3 regions of the Microbulbifer sp. genome follow, and region 1 is predicted to be linked to each of the others. Evidence: predicted binding sites of a transcription regulator. Region 1 holds the regulator's gene; each other region holds the start of a gene.

The links. The regulator sigma-54, encoded in region 1, starts transcription at its own class of promoters, with help from an activator protein. The targets are predictions, from matches to a motif close to TGGCACANNNNTTGCNNT.
Region 2: the regulator sigma-54 is predicted to act here: its motif matches at 1,585-1,602, upstream of galU (UTP--glucose-1-phosphate uridylyltransferase GalU).
Region 3: the regulator sigma-54 is predicted to act here: its motif matches at 1,648-1,665, upstream of glnL (nitrogen regulation protein NR(II)).

What each region holds. Positions count from the first base shown of each region.
Region 1 covers NZ_JBOFOC010000108.1:28,881-32,086, forward strand. The annotation lists gene lptA (lipopolysaccharide transport periplasmic protein LptA) at 1-1, shown strand, start outside; gene lptB (LPS export ABC transporter ATP-binding protein) at 50-775, shown strand; gene ACRC0P_RS11530 (RNA polymerase factor sigma-54) at 933-2,378, shown strand; gene hpf (ribosome hibernation-promoting factor, HPF/YfiA family) at 2,613-2,924, shown strand; gene ptsN (PTS IIA-like nitrogen regulatory protein PtsN) at 2,928-3,206, shown strand, end outside.
Region 2 covers NZ_JBOFOC010000063.1:488-3,693, forward strand. The annotation lists gene fabB (beta-ketoacyl-ACP synthase I) at 1-807, opposite strand, end outside; gene fabA (3-hydroxyacyl-[acyl-carrier-protein] dehydratase FabA) at 910-1,434, opposite strand; gene galU (UTP--glucose-1-phosphate uridylyltransferase GalU) at 1,673-2,521, shown strand; gene ACRC0P_RS06305 (phosphomannomutase) at 2,523-3,206, shown strand, end outside.
Region 3 covers NZ_JBOFOC010000034.1:8,403-11,608, forward strand. The annotation lists gene glnG (nitrogen regulation protein NR(I)) at 1-515, opposite strand, end outside; gene glnL (nitrogen regulation protein NR(II)) at 517-1,584, opposite strand; gene ACRC0P_RS03645 (DUF4124 domain-containing protein) at 1,842-2,492, opposite strand; gene glnA (glutamate--ammonia ligase) at 2,614-3,206, opposite strand, start outside.

The DNA of each region.
Region 1 (3,206 bases):
GCCAGCAGCCTGTCGGACCCAGGGCTGCCAGATCAACCGGAATTGAAATATGCCAACGCTGAAAGCGTTACATCTCGCCAAGCAATACAAGAAACGCAAAGTTGTCCAGGACGTCTCCGTCAGCGTCAGCAGCGGCCAGGTGGTCGGCCTGCTCGGCCCCAACGGCGCCGGCAAAACCACCTGTTTCTATATGATTGCCGGCCTGGTGCAGGCGGATGCCGGCCAGGTACTGATCGACGACGAGGACATCACCGGCCTGTCCATGCACGGCCGGGCGCGCAAGGGCATCGGCTACCTGCCCCAGGAAGCCTCGGTATTCCGCCGCCTCACAGTGCGCGACAACATCCTCGCCATCCTGGAGACCCGCAAGGACCTGTCCCGCGCCGAGCGCCTGCAACAGACCCGGGAATTACTGAAGGAATTCAACATCACTCACATCGAGGGCAACCTGGGCATGGCGCTGTCCGGCGGCGAGCGCCGCCGGGTGGAGATAGCCCGCGCCCTGGCCACAGATCCGGATTTTGTACTGCTGGACGAGCCTTTCGCCGGCGTGGATCCGATTTCGGTCAACGATATCAAGCAGATCATCCGCCACCTGCGGAACAGGGGCATCGGCGTACTGATCACCGATCACAATGTGCGCGAGACCCTGGATATCTGCGAGACCGCCTATATCGTCAGCGAGGGACACATCATCGCCGCCGGCACCCCGGCGGAAGTACTCGCCAACCAGCAGGTGCGGGAGGTCTACCTGGGGCATGAGTTCACCATCTAGTGTCCGAATTCGGGGTTCGCCCCTGCCACCCCACCACTCGTCGCCTGACCCAAAAAGCCGGCACAGTTTTTGCTTGCAAGCCGCCCCGCAGAGGGTTAGTCTGCAACATCCTGAATTTTCAGATGATTCATCCGCCGGATGCCTTGCAGTTTCTTCTATGAAGCAGTCCCTTCAAATAAAACTCGGCACTCAGCTGACCATGACGCCCCAGCTGCAGCAGGCTATCCGCCTGCTACAGCTCTCCACCCTGGACCTGCAACAGGAAATCCAGTCGGCGCTGGACAGCAACCCGCTGCTGGAAACCGAGGGCGAGGAGCCCGCAGAGACAGCCAGGGAACAGAACACTCAGGAGCAACAGGCCGACAGCGGCGCCGCCAACGGAACCGAACAGGCTGCCGAAAGCGACTGGAGCCACGACATCCCCGACGACCTGCCGGTGGATACCCGCTGGGACGACATCTACAGCGGCGGCAGCTACAGCGGCGGCGAGGGCGACGACCCGGCCCTGGAACAGCGCAATTCGGTGCCGGACAGTCTGCACAGCCATCTGTTGTGGCAACTCAATCTCACCCCCCTGTCCGAACAGGACAAACTGATCGGTGAGACCCTGATCGATGCCATCGCCCCAAACGGCTTTCTCGAATCCCTCCCGGCGGAACTGGCCCCGGCCCTGAACGCAGAGGAAGACGAAGTCGTCGCGATACTCAAGATCATCCAGCAGTTCGAACCCGCCGGCTGCGGCGCCCGCGACCTGCGCGAATGCCTGTTGTTGCAGCTGCAGCAGCTGCCCGCGAACACCCCCTGGCTGGAGCAGGCACAGATCGTCGTAGGCAGCCACCTGGACCTGCTGGGCAAGCGCGATTTCCGCCAGCTGAGTCGCCGCACACGCCTGAGCGAGGCGCAACTGGGCGAGGTGGTGCGCCTGATCCAGACCCTGAATCCCCACCCCGGGGAGGCTTTCGGCGGCGACGAGACCCAGTATGTGGTGCCGGATATCATCGTCAGCCGCAAACAGCAGCGCTGGCTGGTGGAGCTGAACCCGGAGACCACCCCGAAACTGCGCATCAACGGCGACTACGCGGCACTGATCAAGCGCGCCGACAACTCCACTGACAACAACTTCCTGCGCGACCACCTGCAGGAGGCGCGCTGGTTCCTGAAGAGCCTGCAAAGCCGCAACGAGACACTGCTCAAAGTGGCCTCGAGTATCGTGGACAAGCAGCAGGACTTTTTCGAGCGGGGCCCGGAAGCGATGAAACCCATGGTGCTGGCGGATATCGCCGAGACCATCGGCATGCACGAATCCACCATCTCCCGGGTCACCACCCAGAAATACATGCTCACCCCCCGCGGCGTGTTCGAACTCAAGTACTTCTTCTCCAGCCACGTGAGCACCGACTCCGGTGAAGACGCCTCCTCCACCGCCATCCGCGCCATGATCCGCAAGCTGATCGACTCCGAGGAAGCCCGCAAGCCCCTATCCGACAACAAGATCACCCAGGAACTGGACCGCCAGGGCATCAAGGTGGCCCGGCGCACCGTGGCCAAATACCGGGAATCCATGGGCATCCCCTCCTCCAGCGAGCGCAAGCGCCTGGTCTGATGAGAGACCGCTCACAATCTCCCGACAAGATTTACAGACCAGCGGGACACTTTTAGTCACAGATTTTGACCGATATCGATATGCCGGTCAGTTTTTACAGGCGTCCAACTCCACCCAGCCCGCGACCAACGCCCGAACTTTGAGTGTATCCTTCCATTCTGGCTAACTTCCTAGTAGGGTTGCGGCCCAGACGAGGAGCGGCCGGCTAGCGACGCACTCGATGAGGAGAAGTCCATGCAGATCAACATCAGTGGCCACCACGTGGAATTGACCGACCCCATCCGCGATTACTGCCATAGCAAACTGGAAAAACTCTCCCGGCACTACGACAACATTACCAATGCCCAGGTAATCCTATCGGTTGAAAAACTGACCCAGAAGGCCGAGGCCAGGGTACAGAGGGCCGAGGCCAGGGTGCACATGAATGGACACGACCTCTGTGCCACCTCCGAAGACAAGGACCTGTACGCGGCCATCGACGCCCTCTCCGACAAGCTGGACCGCCAGCTCAAGAAACACAAAGAGAAGTTACAGAACCACCGATAAGCTATGACATTGGAATCCCTACTCTCTCCCCGCCTGAGTCTTTGTCACCTGGCGGGGAGCAGCAAAAAAAAATTGCTGTTAAATATTGCCCAGGCCATCGCCGAAGAATATCCACAACTGGATGCCGACACTATTTTCAACCAGCTTCTCGCCCGCGAGCGCCTCGGCTCCACCGGTATCGGCGAGGGGGTAGCCATCCCCCACTGCCGCCTGCCCGGCTGTGAGCGCCCCATCGGCGTACTCTGCACCACCGAGCCGGCGATCGACTTCGACGCCGCCGAC
Region 2 (3,206 bases), on a different contig from region 1:
GGCCACCATATCGTAACCGTCGGAAGTGGCGCCGTAGCCGGTCAGTTCGGCGTAGATGGTGGCGCCGCGGGCCTTTGCATGCTCCAGTTCCTCCAGCACCACGCAGCCGCCGCCGCCGGCGATCACGAAGCCGTCCCGGCCCACGTCGTAGGGGCGCGAGGCCTTGGTGGGCTCATCGTTGTATTTGGTGGACAGGGCACCCATGGCGTCGAACAGATGGGTGAGGCTCCAGGCCAGTTCCTCGCCGCCGCCAGCAAAGACGATGTCCTGCTTGCCCATCTGGATCAGCTCGGCGCCGTTGCCGATGCAGTGGGCGCTGGTGGAGCAGGCTGAGGAGATGCTGTAGTTGACGCCCTTGACCTTGAAGGGGGTGGCCAGGCAGGCGGATACGGTACTGCCCATCACCTGGGGTACCCGGTAGGCGCCCACGCGGCGCACGCCTTTCTCCTTGAGTATCCGCGCCGCCTCGATAATCGCGGCGGTGGAGGTGCCGCCGGAGCCCATCACTATGCCGGTGCGCGGGTTGGAGATATCGCTCTCCTCCAGCCCCGCCTTGGAGATCGCCTCCTGCATGGCGATATAGGCGTAGGCGGCGGAGTCGCCCATAAAGCGCAGGTGCTTGCGGTCGATATGCTCCTTGAAGTCGATATCCACTTCGCCGCCCACCTGGCTGCGCAGGCCCAGCTCCCGGTATTCCTCCTGAAAGCGAATGCCGCTGCGGCCAGCCTTCAATGCGGCGGTGACCGCTTTGGTGTCGGTGCCGATGCAGGAAGTGATGCCCATTCCGGTGATAGCAACCCGGCGCATAGTGATCTCCAGTAAAACTTTACGACAGTGTAACGCTGTTATTCTTGTGTGGTTTGGTTTCCAGCGGACTTAAACCTGTGTCCGCGACCGCGCGGCCGCGGATTAAAAGTTGTCAGTGCGGGTGAACAGGCCGACCCGCAGGTCCTTGGCGTTGTAGATCTCGCGGCCGTCCACCGATACCGTGCCGTCGCCGATACCCATGACCAGCTTGCGTTCCACCAGCCGGCTCATTTGAATATGGTAGGTGACCTTCTTGTTGGTCGGCAGAATCTGGCCGGTGAACTTCACCTCGCCGCAACCCAGGGCGCGACCGCGGCCGGGATTGCCCTTCCAGGCCAGGAAGTAGCCCAGCAGCTGCCACATGGCGTCCAATCCCAGGCAGCCGGGCATCACCGGATCGCCGGGGAAGTGGCACTCGAAGAACCACAGGTCCGGGTGAATATCCAGTTCCGCGACCAGTTCGCCCTTGCCGTGGGCGCCGCCTTCCTTGGAGATATGGGTGATACGGTCGAGCATCAGCATATCGGGGGCGGGTAGCTGGGCGTTGCCGGGGCCGAACATCTCGCCTTGAGAGCAGGCCAGCAGCTCTTCGCGACTATAGCTGCTTTTTTGAACGAAATTACTCATTTTGTTCCCGTTGTTGGGTATCTGGGCAATAACCAGAGTGGGCGTTTTTATAAGAGCAGGGCATTCTAAAGACTGAGGATAGCTTGTCCAGTCAGTCATAAGTGTTTTTGTGACCGGCGGCAGAGGCACGAATCACGCCTGCCGGCTGGCTGGCACGGGCCTTGCTGCTCGTTGCCGGGATTTTATGGTAAGTTGCACAGGCGCGGGGAAGCGCTGAAAGAAACTATCGGGGTTAGGAATGCTAAAGAAATGTCTGTTTCCGGTGGCCGGCTACGGTACCCGGTTCCTGCCGGTCACCAAGGCCATGCCCAAGGAGATGCTGCCGCTGGTAAACAAGCCACTGGTGCAGTACGGCGTGGAGGAGGCCATCGAAGCCGGATTGACCGAGATCGGCTTCGTCACCGGGCGCGGCAAACGCGCCATCGAGGATCACTTCGACACCAATTTCGAACTGGAGCACCAGATTGCCGGCACCGGCAAAGAGCGCTACCTGGACTGCGTGCGCAAGGTGATTGGCAGCGCCAGCTTCTCCTATACCCGTCAGGGGGAGATGCGCGGGCTGGGCGATGCCATCCTGCAGGGGCAGCGCCTGGTGGGCGACGAGCCCTTCGCGGTGGTGCTGGCGGATGATCTGTGCCTGAACGACGAGATGGGAGTGCTGGGGCAGATGGTCCAGCTCTATAAGCAGTTCCGCTGCAGCATCGTCGCGGTGGAAGAGGTTCCCAGGGAGCACATCCACAAGTTCGGCGTCATTGCCGGCAACGAGATCAAGCCGGGCCTCTACCAGGTCACCGACATGGTGGAGAAGCCGGCGGCGGAGGACGCGCCCAGCAATATGGCCATTATCGGCCGCTATATTCTCACTCCGGATATCTTCGAGCTGATCCGCGAGACCCCCCCGGGCAAGAACGGCGAGGTGCAGATCACCGACGCCCTGCTGGCCCAGGCCCAGCGAGGCTGCGTTCTCGCCTATCGCTTCAAGGGGCGCCGCTTCGACTGCGGCTCCGTGGACGGCTTTATCGAGGCCACCAACTACGTTTACGAGAATGTCTACCTGCCGGAGCAGGCCGAGCTGGAGAAGCAGTAAAGTGACTGAGCTGACCTGTTTCAAGGCCTACGACCTGCGCGGTCGTGTGCCCGATGAGCTGAATACCGATGTCGCCTACCGCGTGGGCCGCGCCTTCGCCCGGTTTCTGGGCGCGCGCCGGGTGGTGGTGGGGCACGATATCCGCCTCACCAGCGGCGAGCTCACCGACGCCCTCGTCGAGGGTCTGCGCGACGCCGGCGCCGATGTGTTCCATATCGGCCAGTGCGGTACCGAGGAGGTCTACTTCGCCACCTTCCACGGGGACTCTCAAGGTGGCTTCGACGGCGGTATCTGCGTAACCGCCAGCCACAACCCGATGGACTATAACGGCATGAAGTTCGTGCGCGCCGGCAGCCGCCCGATCAGCGCCGACACCGGGCTGAAGGACATCAAGCGGTTGGCGGAGGAAAACGACTTCGGCCCGGTGGAGAAGCGCGGCGAACTGCAGCGCTATGAACACCGCGCGGATTTCGTCAAACACCTACTCGGTTATGTGGACGTGGCCCAGCTAAAGCCGCTCAAACTGGTGGTCAATGCTGGCAACGGCGGCGCCGGCACGGTGGTGGACGCCCTGGCCCCGCACCTGCCGTTCGAGTTTGTGCGCGTGCACCACCAGCCGGACGGCAGCTTTCCCAACGGTATCCCCAACCCGCTGCTGCCGGAAAACCGCGCTTCCACCGCGCAG
Region 3 (3,206 bases), on a different contig from region 1:
CCGGATTCGCCGTTGATCAGCACGGTGATATTGGAGTGGGACAGGCGGCCGATCGCGCGGAACACCTCCTGCATGGCCGGCGCCTCGCCGATAATTTCCTTGCTGCCGTTGCCGCTCTCCAGCGCCACCTGCCCGGCACCCTGCTGTTCGCTGGAGTGGGCCAGGGCGCGGCGGGTTACCGCCAACGCTTCGTCCACGTCGAAGGGCTTGGGCAGGTACTCAAAGGCCCCGCCCTGGTAGGCGGCCACGGCGCTGTCCAGGTCCGAGTGGGCGGTCATGATGATGATCGGCAGCGCGGGCCGCTCCGCCTGGAAGCGCTGCAATAGTTTGAAACCGTCCGCGCCGGGCATGCGGATATCGCTGATCACCACGTCCGGCGAGTCGCTGTAGAAGTCATCCAGGGCGCGGTCGCCGTTCTCAAAGCACTTGGTTTCAATACCAGCGCGGCTCAGGGCGCGCTCCAGTACCCAGCGGATCGACCGGTCGTCGTCGATAATCCAAACGCGATTGCTCATTTCAGTTCCCGATATCCAAAGGCAAATAGATTTGAAAGACGCTCTGCCCGGGGCGGCTGTCGCATTTGATCAGCCCCCGGTGCTGATTGATGATGTTCTGCGAAATGGACAACCCCAGCCCGGAGCCCTCGGCGCGCCCGGAGATCATCGGGTAGAAAATCCGCTCGCGGATTTCCTCGGCGATGCCCGGGCCGTTGTCCTCGATCTCGATGCGGCACACCAGCGGGCAGTGGCGCCGACCGATGGTGAACTGGCGCTGGATGCGGGTGCACAGCACGATTTCCCCGGCCGCGAGGCCGATGCTCTCATCGATGGCCTGCATGGCGTTGCGGGCGATATTCAGCAGCGCCTGGATCAGCTGTTCACTGTCCGCGGGGATCTCCGGGATCGAGGGGTCGTAGTCGCGGCGGATATCCAGGGTGCCGTCGCACTCGGCGTCGATCAGTTGCGCCACCCGCTCGAGAATTTCGTGCACGTTGACCGGCTTCAGCTGCGCCGGCTTGCGCGGGCCCAGCAGGCGGTCGACCAGATTCCGCAGGCGGTCCGCCTCGTCGATGATGATCTGCGTGTACTCGGCCAGCTCCCGGTCCGGCAGTTCGCGCTGCAGCAGCTGCGCGGCGCCGCGGATACCGCCGAGGGGGTTCTTCACCTCGTGGGCGAGGCCGCGCACCAGGTTGCGGGTGGTCTCCTGGGCTGAGATCAGCGCGTCCTCCCGGGCGATGCGCAACAGGCGGTCCATGGACTGCACTTCCATCAGCAGCAGGCCCAGCTCGGGCACCGGGCTCACCGAGTAGTCCACCGTGCACTGCTCCAGGTTGTGCAAGCGCCAGCTGGCGCGGCGAACCGTGTATTTCTGGCCGCTGGCCAGGGCCTCGCGCATGGCCCGCTGGGAGGCGGCGGACTCGCGCACTATTTCTTCCAGCGGCAGCCCGCTGACCCGCGCGCTGGAGGCGGCGAGCAGGTCCTCGGCGGCGGAGTTGAGATAGCAGAGCAACAGGCTGCCATCCAGCACCACCACCGCAGAAGTCAGGTTGTCCAACAGCTGGCGCAATTGGCGATCGTTGAGCATGTAAAAAACTTTCCCGTCTCCACTGTCTACGACAGTGCAAAAAGCAAACCAAAATGGCGCAGGGGGGCAAAGGCTGGGCCAGAGCGAATCTGCACGCAGGCGATTGCACCATTATTGTGCATTGATTAAAAAATAGCCAGAGCTGGCGCTACAGAAGAGGGCGGAGAGGAAGGGGTGGGAGCCCCTTTTGCGCCCTGTAGGAGCGGCGGGGCGGCCATCCGCCCATGACCGCCCCGCCGCTCCTACAGATAAAAAGGTCAGGGGGCGGGAGCGGGCTGGGCTCTGGGGGCCTGCGGCGCCTGGGGCGCGGGGTTGGCGGGCACGTCCACGCTGGGGCGTTTGACGTAGAGGGTGATGGTCTGCGACTGGGCCAGCGGGTTGCCGCTGAGGTCGGTGAGCACTGCCTGGATCTGATGGGTACCCCGCTCCAGGGCGGAAAGGTCCAGGCTGGTGCCGGAGGAGCTGCCCACCCAAGGCCGGCCGTCCACCACCGCGAAGAACCGGTAACCGTCCCGCGGCACCGGGTTCACCGCCACTTCCAGCACGATAAAGCGCTGCCCGGGGGTGATGGTGGTGCCGCTCTGCGGGCTGACGATGGTGAAATTGAACGACCCCTGGTCGTCCTGCCGGTCGCGGTCCCTGGGCGACAGCTTGCGCGTCGGCAGTGGACGGGGCGCGACAATGGGCTGCACGTTGGTGGGGCCCACCTCCACCTTTTCCGACTTGTTGCCCGCCGGGGGGGTGTCGCTGAAGATCACCTGGCCGTCGGGGCCGACGGTTTTGTAGATGGTGTTGCCGGGGGTGGGATCGTCAGTGCCGTCGTCGCCGGCGAGCGCCAGTAGCGGGGTGACCAGAAGTAGTGCCAGGAACAGGGAAAATTTTTTCATAGCGATATCGATCGCGGCCATGGGCCGCTCCTACAAGGGTTGCCCCGGGAGTCCCGATATAAAGAAGGCTAGTTTACCTCGAAAAAAAAAGCCCGCGCCTGGGCGGCGCGGGCTTTTTTTCGGCAGTGTGATGCCTTCGAGCTTATACGGAGTAGTACAGCTCGAACTCGACCGGGTGAGTGGTCATCTGCAGGCGCTCCACCTCTTCACGCTTCAACGCGATGTAGGCGTCGATGGCGTCGTCGGAGAAGACTCCACCCTCGGTGAGGAAGGCGCGGTCTTCGTCCAGGGCATTCAGGGCCATTTCCAGGCTGGAGGCCACGGTGGGGAACTCGGCCACTTCTTCCGGCGGCAGGTCGTACAGATCCTTGTCCGCCGGGTCGCCGGGGTGGATCTTGTTCTTGATGCCGTCGAGACCCGCCATCAGCATGGCCGCGAAGGCCAGGTAGGGGTTGGCGGTGGGGTCCGGGAAGCGCGCTTCGATGCGCTTGCCTTTCGGGCTGGGCACATACGGAATGCGGATGGACGCGGAGCGGTTGCGCGCGGAGTAGGCCAGGATCACCGGCGCCTCGAAGCCCGGTACCAGGCGCTTGTAGGAGTTGGTGGAGGCGTTGGTGAAGGCGTTCAGCGAACGGGCGTGCTTGATGATACCGCCGATGTAGTACAGGGCGGTCTCGGACAGGCCCGCGTAGGCGTCGCCGGCGAACTGGTTGACGCCGTCCTTGCTGAAGGACT